DNA from 3 places in the Methylobacterium sp. AC315 genome. Region 3 is predicted to be linked to each of the others. Evidence: riboswitches for the same ligand, from Rfam matches in the RefSeq annotation. Region 3 holds a riboswitch; each other region holds the start of a gene.

Region 1 (5,139 bases), on a different contig from region 3:
GGGTGTCCGGGCCGGCGAGATCGCGCAGCCGCCCGACATCGAGCCCGAGCGGTCCCGGCGTTCCAGCGTAGGCGCTGCGCAGCGCGGTCGGCGGCGCGCTCGATGCGAACCAGCGGTTCGGGTTCATGGAGATCCAGCCGCTCAGGATGAACGCCCCGAGCCCCAGCCCGCCCGCTAGGCCGAACAGGTGGTGCCAGCGCGCCAGCCCGCGATAGGGCGTGACGGCGCCGTGCGCATAGCGGCGGCGCAGGCGCAGGCGCCAGATCCCGACGACCAAGCCGCTGACCGCCCCGAGGGCGGCGAATCCGGAGAGCCAGAGCAGCACTGTCCGCCACAGCTCCGCCCGGGCGCGCAGCGGCGTCAGGTAGATCCAGTGCGGCACCGAACCGAGCCAGTTCCAGGCCCGCTCGAACCGGGTCGTGTCGAGGGCGATCTCCCCGGTTACCGCGGAGACGTAGAGCTCGGTCCCCTCCGGGTCATCGAAGACGACCTTGTGGAACGGCCGGAGCGGGTCGTAGCGAGCGGTCACAGTCCACTGGTCCCGCTCGACCGGATCGACGCGGGCATCCGGCCGATCCCCGGCGGCGAGCCGCAAGGCCGCCTCCGCACCAACCGGGCCGAGCCGCGCGCCGGTACGGCCCGATACGGTCGCCCGCCCCCCGTCGCGGCCTGTGATCCGGTAGACCGGCTCGGCACCGCGCATCTCCAGCGCGAACGCCGCCGGCACGCCCGCAAGGTCGCCGGCGGCGAGCGCCGCGTCCGGCGGGACCGCGACGGTCTCCCAGACGATCGGGGCGAGGCGCGCGAGGCGCTCGGCCGCTGTGAGTGCCGGGAACGGCACGTAGAGCATCACCAGTCCGGAGCCGATCCACAGGGCGAAGATCAGGGCCGTGGCGATCCCGGCCCAGCGGTGGAACAGCAGCAGCCAGCGACGCGCGGCTTTGCCGACCCGCTGCCTCACCAAGTCACCGTGTAGGCGACTTCCATCGAGCGCGGCCGGCCGAGCAGCCAGTTGGTGCCGACCCCGTTCACGGCATTGCCGCTGATTGCGTAAACCTTGTCGAACAGGTTGTAGACCCGCAGGCTCAGGCGCGAATCCGCCGTCACCTGATGGTCGAGCACGAGGTTGACGAGGTTGTAGGCCGGGCGCCGGGCCGTGTTGGAGAAGTCGCTGTAGACCTGGCCGACGTTCTGGAGCCCCACGCGTGCCGTCCAGGCGCGGGCAAAGTCCCAGGTCAGCCACAGGTTGGCGACCCGCTCGGGCACGTCGATCGGCTGGTTGCCGGCATACGAGACGGTCGCGCCGTTCACGCTCTGATTGAACGTATCGTATTGCGCGTGCAGGAGCGCGAGGTTGCCGTCCAGCCGCCAGCCCGGGGCGAGGTGCCAGCCCAGCGCCAGCTCGAAGCCCTGCGAGGATTGCTGGCCGACCTGGGTCGACACGGTCGGCTGACCCGGCACGGTCGAGATCAGGTTGTCCTTGACGATCCGGTATCCGGCAACCGTCCATTCCAGTGCGCCGTCGAATGCGAGGCCCTTGGCGCCGATTTCGACCTGCGTGCCGGTGGCGAGCTGGAACCCTGAGAGCGACTGCGTCAGGGTGATGAGGCTGTTCACCGGGTCGGTCGCGAAGCTGTACTGGGCGTAGAGCGCGTTGTCCGGCGTCGGGTTGTAGACCAGCCCGAACCGGTAGCCGAGCGCCTGATAGGTTTTCTCGAACTGTGATCCGCTCTGCAAATCCTCGCGACGGAGCGTCGGCACGTCCAGGCGCACGCCGGTGAGGAACGAGAGCTTGTCCGACAGGATCACCCGGTCCTCGGCGAAGACCGAGGCCTGGCTGGTCTGTGTCGCGTAGGCCGGCTGCGCCCGCCCGTTCTGCGGGAAGTATCCTGGATCGTAGCCTATCAGCGGCACGCTGGTGGTCTGGTCGAAGGTGAAATTGTTCGTGTGGCGGAAGTCGATGTGGTTCACGTCGAACCCGACCGCGAACGCGTTCGGCAGGCCGAACAGGTTGCCCTTGACGCTCGCGTCCAGGCGATTCCCGACCTGTTCCTGGCTGTGGTAGATCTCGGTGTAGCTGCCCCGGTCGACCAGCCCGGTGCCGCGGTTGTAGGTGTATTGCTCGGTATCGAGCCAATGCCGCCGGCTGGTGAGCCGATAGGCCGTATTGCGCACGATGATGTCGTCCGAGGGCGTCCACTCGGTCTTGAACTGGGTCCAGTTATCCGACCAGGTAATCTTCGCGTCGCGGACGTTGTAGTTGTTGAACCGGATCAGGTCCGGGATCCTACCCTCGACCAGGGGCGTGCCCCAGTAGCGCGCCGGCTCCTGGTAGCCGAGGTCGTGGCTCACCGTGACGGCGAGGTCCGGGCTCGGCTGGAACAGCAGGGCGGCCGAGACGGCGAGGTTGCGGAAATCGCCCTCCGGCCGGATCCAGCCATCCGCGCGGTTGCCGCTGACGTTGAGGCGGTACGCGAAGGTGTCGCCGAATTCCTCGCGCCCGAGCGCCCCGCCCGAATCCAGCGCCAGCCGCGCGACGCCGTCGGTGCCGATCACCGCGCGCGCGGTGTTGATCGGCACGAAGACCGGCTTCTTCGGCACCACGTTGATCACGCCGCCGATGGCGCCGTCGCCGTAGAGCACCGAGGACGGGCCGCGCAGCACCTCGATACGCTCGACGTTCCAGGTGTCGAACGGGAACGTGACCGTGTTGGCCCCGACATAGAAGCGTGTGCCGTCGTAGAGCTGCTGGATCGAGTTCGGGCCCGCGAAACCGCGCGACGTGAAGGCGCCGTTGCCGTTGCCCGGCGCCGCGATCGTGGTGATGCCGGTGGCGTCCTGGGTCACAGCTTCGGCGATCGTGTCCTGGCCGCGCAGCCGTGCGGTCTCGCCCGACACGATATCGACGCTCGCCGGCGTCTCCAGCGGCGTCAGCCCGAGCCGGCTCGCGGTCCGGTCGGGCGTGCGCAGGTTCAGCCCGGTCGGCGCAGCGCGGGTCAGGCTGACGCCGCCCTCCCCCTCGACGGAGAGCTGATCGAGGGTCACGGTTTCCTGGGCTGCGGCCGGGCTTGCCAGGAGCGTGAGCATGGCACCGCAGAGCGGTCTACGCCGGCTGCGACGAGGAAGTTTGGATCGCGACATGGTGAGGATAGGTCCGAGCGCGGCGGCCGCCGGTTCAGATGCCCTAATAGCAATGTAATAACATTACAATTGCGGATGCGTGTCTGATCCGGTCCGGTCCACGCGCGGCGGCCCGGGTGAAGGATCAGGCCGCGTGCAAACGCGGCCGGGATCGGCACGACAAGGGAAAGCATCGGGAACCGGGACGCGGGCGCGCTTGCTGTGGCACGTCACCGCGAACGAGGCCTCGCCGACCGCGCTCGCGCACGGCCGTCTCGACACCCGCCAGGACACCCCGCCTGACGCGTTTCGCGTGTGACCACGGCTGACGGCAGGTCTCCTGGCTCGCGGGTCGCCGCCCTCGCACCGTCTTCCCGGGCTTGAGACCCAGTGACGTGGTGGTGAAGGACTCGCCGCTCACAGTTGCGGGGACAGCCGCGGTTTCAGGGCAGGCCCCTCACCGCGTTCCCTTTTGATCCCCGAGGGGAACCGTCGCCGACTAGCGTGGCTGTATGCCGGTGGAACGTCAAGCGTGTGGATATCCGGCCCCCTGCGTGGGCGGCCTGCGATCAGGCGCACGATCGCCTCGCGCGATGCTTAACGGATCACGGGCCTCCGACTGCATGGCGCAAAATTTTGTATTTCCACTGTAATAGTATTTTTTAAAATGACTTGCTGCTTAACGAATTTGAACTTATTTTTCCAGATATCAGCGTTGTTATTTTGAAAATAAGCAAATTAAAATCTACTTATTTTACTTTTAGACAACTCAGGAACTTTTTTTGAGCTGTCGCGTAAGATTTGCGAGCCGAAATCAGAGGTGTTTTAAGACGGCGCATCGGCTAAAATAGTGGTTTCCGCTCTGTCGCTTATTCGCCAAATTTGCAAAACCTGGTAGGAGAATCATTATGAATTCACCTTATGTATTAGAGAATCCCTGTCATCCTGGCGGGTTTGTTAGCCGCAATATCCTTGAGCCGCGTAACCTAACCGTCATGGCTGCGGCCAGCCTGCTCAACGTGACGCGCCAAACGCTGTCCGACTTCTTGAACGAGAAGATCGCTCTTACGGCCGAACTGGCTCTGCGGGTCGAGAAGGTGTTCGGGGCCCGCATGGAGATGCTGATGGAGATGCAGACCCACTACGATATCTCGCGCGCGCGGAAACTCGAACAGAAGGTCGAGAGGGAACTCGCGGGCCGGACCGGCGTCCAGACCCCGACCGAAAGGCCTCAGGTAATCGTCAAGCGCGTTCACGCGTTTGGGTGAGCTCAATTCGTGGCGACCGGTTGTCCGGGATGCCGGGCCGTTACCGGATCTCCCCTGCGCGACGCGGGGTGAACGCGCATTGGTCGGGCCTCCACGCCTTGTCGTCGCTTCTTGGCCGGGACGCACCGCTTTGCGACGCATGATGGACGGCTCCGGAAAACACCTCGGCACGTTTCCGCGCGAGACTGGGTGACGATCGCAGGGGGACCAGTCCCCATGCCTTGGTATCGTTCGTCGTCACGGGCCAAGGCGATCGGCATTCTCCATATCGGACGGTACCGCGCACGCGACCCTGATCGTGTTTCATCGGAGACATTTGCTCAGGCTGTATCGCGATCAAAATTATCATGCATATTTTTGAAGTTTTGCAGATTAATACAGTCGAATTATTGATTTATTCGAAATAAATTTGTAAATCTGGATGAGATTGACATGCTGCAATCCGATTGATATCGACGATTTGATCGGATCTGCAAGACAATAAAATATATAACCGGCAAAATAAAGTAAGACTGTGGGTGGCTGAGGTAGTCGGCGATTCTGATGTTGCTGATGGAGCGCTGCTTGCGCCCATGTGCCCGTGAGGTCTGCCGCAGTTCCGATCAGTCGATCAAAACGCTCATCCGAAAACGATTGTGTCAATCGACGAAGGAGTCCCAGGTGAACGCTGTCCATCAACCGGCAAATCCGTGTCATCCCGGTCTGTTTGTTCGCCGCAAGGTCTTCGAGCCGCGCAACCTGACCATCATGG
Region 2 (5,139 bases), on a different contig from region 3:
CGCCCACCGGCAGCACGTTGTCCTTCGTCACCACCGCGTCGGCGAAGACGTATCCGGCCAGCACCTTCAGTTCGGGGGTCAACTGACCTTGCGCGGTCACCTCGAACCCCTGGCTGCGCACGGCGCCCGCCGCGATCGAGAAGCCGCTGTTGTTGGGATCGGGGGTGAGCACGTTCTCGCGCTCGACCCGGAAGGCGGCCGCCGTCAGCAGGAGGTTGCCGTCGAACAGCTCGGACTTCACGCCGACTTCGTAACCGAGGCCGGTCTCGGGTGCGAGCGGCGTGCCGCGCGTCACCGCCGCGGCGTCGGGGCCGATATTCGGGCGGAAGCTCGTGCCGACATTGGTGTAGAGCGCGAATTCCGGGATCGGGCGGTAGACGAGGCCGGCCCGCGGCGAGGCCGCCACGCGCGATTGATCGACCTGGCTGCGCGGGGCCCGCTCCCGGAAGGACTGCTCGAAGATGTCCACCCGCATCCCCACGAGCGCCCGCCATTCCGGGGTAAGGACGATCTCGTCCTGCGCGTACAGGCCGGTGTTGGTGACCCGCTCCAGGTTGTTGCGCGGGATGGTGATCGGCGGCAGCGCCTGCCCGTAGACGGGCGCGTAGATGTCGAGCGCGAAGGGGCTCGTGCGGAAATTCGAGCGGAAGTACTGCGTCCGGCTGTCGGTGCTCTCGCGGTCCAGCCCAAGCAGCACCGTGTGGCCGATCCCGGCCGTGTCGAAGCGCCCGAGCAGTTCGGCCTGCCCGATCGCCACGTCCCAGCGGTAGTCGCGCACGTTGCGGTCGCGCGCCACGGTGCGGTTGTCGGCGGCGAGCGAACGGACCTCGGCCGACTCGCCCGCCAAGTCGCCCGTGTTGAGGTAGGTCGCGAGCCGCATCTGCCAGGCGTCGTCGAAGCGATGATCGACGCGCACCTGCAGGGTGTTGTTGGTCTGATAGGTGCTCTGGCCCGGCTCCCCCAGGAAGCGTGAGATCGGCAGGAAGCCGAGCTGCTTGTTGATCGCGATCACCCCGCGGTCGAACACGATGCGGTTCTTGACGAACTCGGTCTCGACCGTGACGCGGGTATCCGGCGTCACCTGCCAGCTGATCACCGGCGCCACGAGCAGCCGGTCGCTGTTGACGAAGTCCCGGAAGCTGCCGGCGCCCTGGGCCGCGAGGTTGAACCGGTACAGGACCGTGCCATCCTCGTTGAGCGCGCCGCCGGCATCGACCGTCCCGCGCGTCAGCCCGAACGAATCGATCTGGGTGCCCATCTCGACGAAGCGCTGGGCGGTGGGCTGCTTGGTGATGAGGTTCACCAGCCCGCCCGGATCGCTGCGCCCGACCAGTCCGGCGCCGGGGCCCTTCAGCACCTCGATCCGCTCGATGTTCTGGGCATCGGGCGGCGGGGGCGTGCCGCGATTGAGCGGGAAACCGTTCTTGTAGATCTCCGAGGTCGTCACCCCGCGGATGGCGTAGCTGAACAGGCTCAGGCCGCCGAAATTGTTCTGCTGCGCGACGCCGGGGAGGTAGTTGAACACGCGATCGACGCGGGTGGCGGCGAGGTCGCTGATCACCTCCCGGGGGGCGACGGTGACCACCTGCGGCACGTCGATCTGCCGGGTCGGGGTCCGGGTCGCGCTGACGGCCCGGGTCGCACCGTAGCCCGGCGTCGGCCCGATCAGGCCGATGCTGTCCGACGCGGCCGTCGTACCGGGGGCTGGGCTGCCGCCGACATGCTCGACCGAGACCTCCTCCAGGGCGATGCTCTCCTGCGCCCGCGTCTCGCCGGCCGGCGAGCCCGCCGTCAGGATCGCCGCGAGGGCGACACGCGGGCTCTGGCGGCGGAAGGGAGACCGGGAACGGCTCCGCGGGCCCCGGGCTTTCGCGGAGGGATGGGTCGTGGTCGGCTTCGGGCGGACTGGCACCGGCACACTCATGGTTGTCGAGCCGGAGGCTTCAGCGTGAGCGCGTGCGGGCGACGGGCCCACGGGGCCGCGCCGTCCCTGCGTTCCGCCGGGGCACCCCGCCCGAGGGTCGTCGTCACGCCGAGGCAGGTCTCCTGGCTCGCGGGTCACGATCCCGGCCTGGTCTTCCCGATGCGACGCATCAGTGACCACGGGCGGCAGGGACTCACCGCTTACAGTTGCGGGGGCAGCTTCGGCCTTGCCCGTACGAGCGCACCGAATTCCCATCTTCGCCCGCGGACCGAAGCCCGCGGGAACCTTGGCCGCCCGATACTCGCCACCGCGCCCCCGGGGGTCAATGCCTCAACGACAGAATGCAATAACGTTACACACGCTGTGGTTTAAGGGACACATCGGCCTCCCGGTTCGCCAGCTCACGGTTTCGGCTCTGGCGGATGAGCGCGCCCGGGCAGCAGCGGGGCGCCGCCTTCCGGGGCCGGATCCGGGATCTCTTCCACGTGGCTGCGGAAGCCAGCGCCGGACGTCGGCCTGTCGGCGCGCGGTGGCGGCGAGACGGCCAGCAGGCAGCCCGGCCGAGACCGCGATGGTCTGCCAGGGACCGGACGGCGCGGCCATCCGGGCGTGTTCACCGTGCGGAGCCACCCGCAGGCGGAGCGCCAGGCCCGGGTTGGCCGCAGCCTCGTCCAGGAACCCGGACCTGTCCGGATCGAGTGGGTGTTGGCCCCAGACCGGGATGGACGCGCCGCCTCCACGCTCTTCCGATCCCGCTCGGCCGGAAACCGTAACGCAGCGATTCGACACGGCGTTCGATCCGTCCGGATACGGTCTTGCGTCCACCTGGGGCGGCCCCCGATCTGTTTCGAGACGCGGCCCGGATTGCACCCGCGGTGCCAGGGAGCGACGCGCCTCGGCGCGAGGCCGGGCGAACTCCGGGCCGCCGCCGGGCTCATCCGTATCGGGCGCGCGGCGTGGGCCGGGCGCGTCGAGACCCGCATCAGATCGGCGGGCTGCGAGCCCCCCGCGCGGGCTTCGCGGTGCGTGCCGGCCTCCGGTGGGCCCTCGGGGCGCGGCACCTGCGGCTTGGCTTCGACACCGGGTCGCGGCGTCGCGAACCTGAACGGCCGCAGGGGGTTTGCTTTCCGAAGAGCGCGGTCGGCACCGACGCGGTACGCCGCGCGGCGTGGAGAACATGATGATGGACAGCACCCTGGCTTCGGTAACGGTCCCTTCCCTGAAGGCCGCTCGATCGGCGCGAGACCGCCTGGCCCGTGCCGGGTTTGCCCGCAACAGCATCGACATCGAGCGGCATGGCGACGGGTTTGAGGTCTCGATCAACACGCGCGAAGAGAACAAGGCACGGGCCGAGCGTATCTTGACCGGATCGCCGCTGGGCAACGACCTCCGGCAGGCCGGGGAACAGGCGGCCGACTTCGTGCACGGCAACCGCTCTTTCGCCCTGGGCCTCGCCGCATTGGCCGGTTTCGCGATCTTCAGCCTGACGAAGCGCCGGTGACCCTCGTACCCGCCGTCAATCGGCTCGCGCGCCGGTTCCGTGCCGGCGCACCGTCACGACGCGTGCCCTCCCGACGAGGGTGCGGGTGCGGGATGGCTACCGGATCTCACCCCTCCGCGCTGAGAAGCCGTGGAGGGGGCGTGGAGGGGGCAGCGGGGTAAGCCCGCGTCTGCTCTAAGCCCGCCATCCGGCCTGCGAAGTCCGCGCCCGTCAGCGTGAAGCCGATCCCGCCGGGCGGCTCGGTTCCGGTTCGACCCGTCGCGAGGCGATGCTTGTGATGCGCAGTGTGGACCGCGTCCTGATCGGCCTCGGCCTCGCCGTCTGGCTGCCCGCCCTACCGTTTGCCATCGCGTTGGCCGTGGGCAATGGGGCCGGCTGCACGTTGAGCGAGAACGACGTCCATCCGTGCGTGATCGCCGGGATCGATCTCGGTCTACCCCTGACGCTGATGGCGCTCATGGGCTGGGTCGTCGTCGCGATGCTGCCCTTGATGGCCCTCACGCTGGTGGCGGGTGTGGTTTGGGGCGGCGTCCGCATCGGTCTGACCTGGCGGCGTGGGCGGGGAACACGCCGCGCTGCCGATCGTCCAGCCCCATAGCGGCGGTTGCCGCCCCGCGATTGTGACCGTTCCTGCCTGCATGCTACGCCCTGCGGAGCGGCTGAGCGAAACCTCGACGGATACGGCTCCATGGGCGACCCGACCGACGCATCACCCTGGTCCGCGCCGGGTCCCGCCGAAGGGCTTTGGGCATGACCTCCATCTCGGGTCTGCCCGCCTTCCTGCTCTACCTCGTGACGGCTGGGGGACTGATCGGCCTCTACCTTCTCGTCTACACGCTCGCCACCGCCCACAATGAGCTCGCGCTGATCCGGCGGGACGTGGCCGCGGCCGCGGTGGCGCTGGGCTTCAGCCTCGTCGGCTTCGCGTTGCCGCTCTCGGTGGCGATCTACAACGCCCAGTCCATCCTCGATTGCATCGTCTGGGGCCTCGTCGCCCTCGTCGTGCAGATCCTGATCTACTGGCTCGTGCGCCTCGCGGTGCCGGATCTGTCGCGGCGCATCGAGGACGGGCGGATGGCCGCCGCGGTGCTCCTCGGCGCGGCGTCCTTCGCGGGCGGCCTCGTGAATGCCGCCTCGATGACCGCCTGAGATGGCGGACGCGCGCACGGTCGGGCCCGCAGAAGACCCTGGCGAGAGCCGCCGGCGCAAGCGCTCGGCCGCGATCTCCCTCGTCCTGGTCACCGGGGCCGGAGCGGCGGCGCTCGGACTGGGCTGGCTGGATCCCTCCCAGAAGGAGGAGGACGCCCTGGTGTACGACAGCCTGTCCGCCTGCATCGGCCAGGGGCTTCGCACGGAGGAGGCCTGCACGACCGATTATGCGGCCGCCCAGGCCGCCTATTCCACGACAGCGCCGCGCTACCCCACCGCGGAGGCGTGCCGGGCGCATCACGGTCCGGACGGCTGCGTGGCGGGAGAGACGGTCGCTCCGGACGCAGCCGGCTCTTTCGTGCCCCTGATGGCCGGCTACATGATCGGGCGCACGCTGGAGCAAGGCCTGCCGGCCCAGCCGCTCTACCGGCACGCGGAGGAGACCCAGGCGGCCGGCGGAGGCAGCCGCGGCGGAGGCGGCTACTGCACCGGTTCGGGCGGCCGGGTCTACGCCGCGGCGGGCCGTCCGGCGACCCGCGTCGCGTCCAGCGTGGCGCGCACGACG
Region 3 (5,139 bases):
ACCCGCCTCAACCAGCACCGCCTCATGACCTCCTGACGTTTCCAGCCCCTCGGAGACATGGACGAGATCCGCACGCCGAAGAACAGCCCGCAGATGCGCGCGCAGGGCCGTGGGCGGATGTTGAGCCAAGATGGCATCCAAGACCCCGAAGCCGGTGAAACCCTCTTCAAGGCCCGGATTTCGCTCGGTACGCCCGGTAGGACGACGATATCTCCGTCGTCAACGTGCCGAACGCCAAGGACGAGATCGTCGCCGACCTATGGGGCATGGATGGCTACCCCGGCGTCCGATGTCCTCACGGAAAAATTCGAGCCGAACGTCGATGCGATGACGACTGATGTCGAACGCGGGATCGGCTCGCCGCTGGTTCAGCCGAGGGAATATCTGCCGAAGCGACACCGGGGGAACGGCTGACCCACGACATGGCTCGGCAGTACGGGTGGCAGCACGATCGCCCGCTGTCCCGACAGATCCTTGAGCACCTGAACGAGTTGCAAGTCGTCTGATTTGATCCGCTGTTAGAACCGTCCTGCGATCGTAAGGCGAACAGCGGTCGGTTCAACAGGATGGAAATGGCGATCTATGAGCCCTTCGGCAGGCTCACCCGGTAGACGCGAGACGTAGGCATAGGTGATTTGATCGGACTTGCTGTTGGTCAGGTTCAGCACGTCGAGCGAGACGCTCAAGCCGTTTTCGAAGTTGTAGCCGACCCGGCCGTTGAACAGCGCGGTCTCCCGCGACCGGATCGAATTATCTTCAATCAGGGGGCGTGGGCCGAAATAGCGGAACCTCAGCGACCCGAACCAGCCAAGCGGCTCGCCAAAGGTGACGCCCGCCGACGCGATGGTGGTGGGCGCCTCCGGCACTCGGTTGCCGACCGGGTCGTAGTCAGAGAACCGGGCGTTGGTGATCGTCAAGTCGCCTTCCAGTGACAGCCAAGGTGTCACCGCATAGCGGTTGGTCCACTCGACGCCGAACCGCCGGGTCGGGCGGCTCGGCTCCGTGGTGCCGGTATCGCCCTGAAACAGGTTCTCCGAGGCGAAGTCGAGTCGGAACAGCGCTACTGCGGTCTCCAGTCCGGCGATTGAGCGGTTCCGCAGGCCGATCTCATAGCCGGTCGAAGGCACCAAGAATGGTGAGCGGGTGGTGTTGAACAGCGAACTCGTCGGATCGATGGTGGCGGTCACGCCGCGCACGTCGTTCGAGTGGAAGCCGCCGCCGTAGTTCACGTAAAGTTCGGTGTCGAACCACGGCCCGAGGGTCAGCCCGAGCTTTGGGTTGACGATGCTGTCGCGTGCCCGACCCGAGTTGGCGGGCGTGTCGGAGACGACGCTGGCGTAGTAACCGTCTGCGCGGAAGCCGATTGAGGTGCGTAGCCAGTCGGTCCAGCGCAGTCGGTTGTCGAAGTAGAAGGCTCCGCTTGTTTCCAGCACCCGATCGTCGAGCACGCCAGAGCGGTACTGCCGGTTCGTGGTGTTGAAGAGGCCGACCCGGATCGAGTCAGTGCGGGTTTGGACGCCGATCTCGTTCTCCATCGGCCGCCCGAACCAGTCGCCCTGGAAGATGTGAAGGGCCTCGCCGCCGCCGATGATGCGCTGATCAAGCTGGTGAAACTGGTCGCCATTGACGGGGTCGTTGAGGAAGTAGGTGAAGTCGTTGAACAGGTTCAACTGGGACCGGATCACGTAGCCTGAGGCCCGCGTGATGCCGGTGTCGTCCGTCGCGCTGAATTTGCCCGAGAGCGAGAAGCGCGAGGTGTCGCCGCCGTCCGTAGGGTTGATCGTGCCGTAGCGGCTAATCAGCCCTTCCGTGACGGCGCGCTCGGGGATCTGGTTGGTGGCGGTCCAGCGGGCCGCGTAAGCCATGCCGGTGACGGAGAAGCCGTCGAGCGCCGTGCCCTGGCTGTAACGGGCGACACCGTTGATCTTGCGCAAAGCGTCGGGGACAACCCACGGCCCGTCGTAGACCTGCGCCTCGCCTGCAAAGAGGAGGTTGCCCTCGCCCAGCGGCACGGTGGTGATCGACAGCGCACGCTTATAGCCAAAACTGCCGATCGAGGTCAGCGCGACGTTCTTGGCTGTCGTGTCGAGGTAGTCGATCCGGACCGAGCCCGCCGAGGCGAAGTCGCCGTCGCGCACGAAGTACGGCCCCTTGTGGAACTCGACCGCGCCGACAAGTTCGGGGATCAGGAAGTTGATGTCGGCGTAACCCTGGCCGTGGGCATGGGTGCGCATGTTGAGCGGCATGCCGTCCAGGAACAGGGCGATGTCGGTGCCGTGGTCCAGGTTGAACCCACGCAGGAAGAACTGGTTGGCCTTCCCCTCCCCACTATGCTGAGTGACGATCAGACCGGGCACCGACTCCAGCACCTCGCCGGGGCGCGTTACTGGGCGGCTGTTAAGCTGCGCTCCGCTGATGACGCCGGAACTGGCGGAGTCCACCGGTCTGCTGATCCCGCCGATACCCGTCGTGCCACCGACGTAGCCCGCGCTCGCCGAAGGACCGGCCTGTGGAGACGCAGCAACAGCAGTCTCTGCGGTGACGGAGATCTCGTCCAGCGTCGCTTCAGTGGTGGCTGCTTTCGATGCGGATCTGCCTTGAGCTACGGCCGCTGATGCCAAAGCGGCGAGGCCAAGCCCCGACAAGGTCGAGAGCGTTCGGTTCGTTGAACGAAGGGACACAGGAGCCTCGGGCGACGGCAGTGGCACGTCACCGCGAACAAGTCCGAGAAGACCGCTTCAGGACGGCCGTCTCGATACCCACCAGGACACCCCGCCCGATGTGTTTCGCGTGTGACCACGACTGACGGCAGGTCTCCTGGCTCACGGGTCGCCGCCCTTGCACCGTCTTCCCGGATGAGGCTCATCCAGTGACGCGGTGGTGCTGGGCTCGCCGCTTACAGTTGCGGGGGCAGCCGCGGCATCGGAGTGGTCCTCACGGACTGATCCTCACCGCGTTCCCTTTTGATCCCCGAGGGAACCGTCGATTAGTAAATGACGCCGGATTAAAGGGTGGTCAATCGACGTTGCAAGACGCGCGCTGGGTGTTGCCAAGCAGCGACATATTTTCAAATGCAGACGCCTTTCCGCCTTTGACGATGGGTGACCAGTACCGCTGCCCAAGATTTAAAATCGAACTTCGCCCCCATCGGTCACGCTTAAGCCGCTCCGGCATCTCGGAGTACAACGAGTCCAACACGGCGCGGAAAATCAGGCCGTCGTAGTCCGGCACCGCACCCTTCAGGGCAAGCAGGCGGCGCATGGCATTCGACCACCGTCTCCGACATCTCGAAGAACATCGCGTTGATCTTCAACCCACCCGCGATCCGCCCTCCGGAAATATTATCCGTCTCGAAGAACTTCACCGAAAGGCGCATCTGGATGGGCTAAGACGACGCTTCCGCGGGACCGCCAGTCAGATATTGGTCGATGATGGGAGCCGGATCGTCGTCGGCACCATGACGACATGTTCTTCGACGAATGGTGGTGAGCGGCGCGGCACGACGAAGAACATCTCGGGAAGGTGCAGGAGGGCGGTGGGCAAGACCGCGCTGATCGGCCAAACTTTCGCGGTGCGAGTTCTCAACGGCCTTAAGATTGAGCGATGGCTCGACCGAGGCTGAACAAGAGTACATCAGTCGCGGCCCGCACCTCCGCCGGAGCGTCGTCGCCGAGGATCTGCTTTAACGCAATGGCGAGGTCGGCGGCCCGGTCGAGCGGATCATCGGCCTGCGATGACCTTCCCATGACGTACCGTTCGCCGCCATCGCGCATCTCAGTAATGTCGATCAGGATCCCGCAGGATCGCAGCGGGCGGCCGAAATGATCCTGATAGGTCCGGCCGCGGCTGAGCAGCCAACTCACTGCTCCGTCAGGAGCAACAACCCGGTACTCGGACACCACGAGGCCGCCAGCCCGAGCGGCCTTCCTCATGTGCTCGGCCAGCCATTCGCGGTCATCGGGATGTACGGCAGCAGCACCGGACATCCCCGTGATCTCGCGCTCGGCCAGATCCGGATCACCGGTCAGAAGGCGGGCCGCACCAGCGTCGTAGCTGACGACCCCACGGGTGTGATCCCAATCCCAGGTCCCGACGACACACGAGGCTTCCAGCGCGCCCCTGAGGCGCTCCATATCCTCGCTGAACCCATCGATGGCGTTGATGCGCATAGCGCCTCGCAAAACTTGATGTTGAGTTGTGGCCGCCTTGGCACGAGCGAACGAACATAAACAAGCGTCAACAACCTCTTAGGTTGCATTCCCCTTTGTTCTGCAACCCAGCGCCTGCTTGGTGTGTTATGCATACCTGCCCTAGAAATCCGTCGCCGCATCCGTGAGGCGAGACGCCGAGCGAGATGCCATGCGTGACGATTTCAAGAACCCCGACGATGAACGTGAGAGTCGAGGATCGCTGGCTCGGATCAGCGATGCGCTTGGCGTCCCGGTAACGGCGTTTTACGGCTTCGACGCCGACGCGGTCGGGCATCTCCAGCGCGAGCACGAGGCGCAAGTGCTTGCGGCCGTACGAGCGTATTTGCGGGAAGTTGATCACGACGCTGCCCGACGCTTCATCACAGCGGTCCAGGGACTGGTCGAGACCGGACCGAAATAGTCTGACGTCTCCCGGTTCGCCTTCTCGTGTCACTTAATGAAGCCGATCACCCGGCTCCGATGAGCCCATGTTCCGCGCCAGTAGTATGCCTGCCACTGTCAGCGCCTGCCGAAGAACCGGCAACAGTTCTGGAGCATGATCCTGTTCCACGATCGAGTGCGCCATCAGCAGATGATCGGCCACGAGTTCGAGCGTCGAGCCCGGTGGCGTCGTTGGGCTCATGGGCGGTGGTACGAAGCGCGCGAGCGTGCCGTAGGCAGTCAACGGTTCTGAGCCGCTGACGGTGATCTCTGTCAGCGAGCCGAGATAGCCAAGGAACGTGTGGTCCGGTGGCCCGTAGGAGGGCACAGCACCGATCATCACCCAGGCGTAGCTCTGGTCCGCTCGGCGCAAGCGCAGGCGTAGGCTGTACTCGCTCTGCTGATCCCTGGCACTGCGCAGAAAGGTGACCGCCGGTTCGCGATCATCGGGGTGTACACACTCGAACCAGCCGTGTTCGGCGGCATCTGGGGCAGCCTGTCCAGTGAA

What was found. A riboswitch is a leader RNA that binds a small molecule or an ion and turns the genes downstream of it on or off. The one in region 3 is predicted to bind cobalamin.
Positions count from the first base shown of each region.
Region 1: linked by a shared signal. The riboswitch ahead of AC0IY0_RS00585 (TonB-dependent receptor) and the one ahead of AC0IY0_RS13820 (TonB-dependent receptor) in region 3 are both predicted to bind cobalamin.
Region 2: linked by a shared signal. The riboswitch ahead of AC0IY0_RS16020 (TonB-dependent siderophore receptor) and the one ahead of AC0IY0_RS13820 (TonB-dependent receptor) in region 3 are both predicted to bind cobalamin.

Region 1 covers NZ_CEEDEA010000001.1:120,275-125,413, reverse strand. The annotation lists gene AC0IY0_RS00590 (PepSY domain-containing protein) at 1-961, opposite strand, end outside; gene AC0IY0_RS00585 (TonB-dependent receptor) at 958-3,141, opposite strand; cobalamin riboswitch at 3,434-3,629, opposite strand; gene AC0IY0_RS00580 (HigA family addiction module antitoxin) at 4,029-4,388, shown strand; gene AC0IY0_RS00575 (HigA family addiction module antitoxin) at 4,932-5,139, shown strand, end outside.
Region 2 covers NZ_CEEDEA010000008.1:193,339-198,477, reverse strand. The annotation lists gene AC0IY0_RS16020 (TonB-dependent siderophore receptor) at 1-1,912, opposite strand, end outside; cobalamin riboswitch at 2,020-2,228, opposite strand; gene AC0IY0_RS16015 (hypothetical protein) at 3,108-3,425, shown strand; gene AC0IY0_RS16010 (hypothetical protein) at 3,703-4,023, shown strand; gene AC0IY0_RS16005 (DUF350 domain-containing protein) at 4,176-4,574, shown strand; gene AC0IY0_RS16000 (DUF1190 domain-containing protein) at 4,576-5,139, shown strand, end outside.
Region 3 covers NZ_CEEDEA010000007.1:2,897-8,035, reverse strand. The annotation lists gene AC0IY0_RS13825 (hypothetical protein) at 58-414, shown strand; gene AC0IY0_RS13820 (TonB-dependent receptor) at 519-2,645, opposite strand; cobalamin riboswitch at 2,791-2,999, opposite strand; gene AC0IY0_RS13815 (hypothetical protein) at 3,016-3,261, opposite strand; gene AC0IY0_RS13810 (hypothetical protein) at 3,260-3,622, shown strand; gene AC0IY0_RS13805 (PAS domain-containing protein) at 3,591-4,169, opposite strand; gene AC0IY0_RS13800 (hypothetical protein) at 4,360-4,611, shown strand; gene AC0IY0_RS13795 (PAS domain-containing protein) at 4,645-5,139, opposite strand, start outside.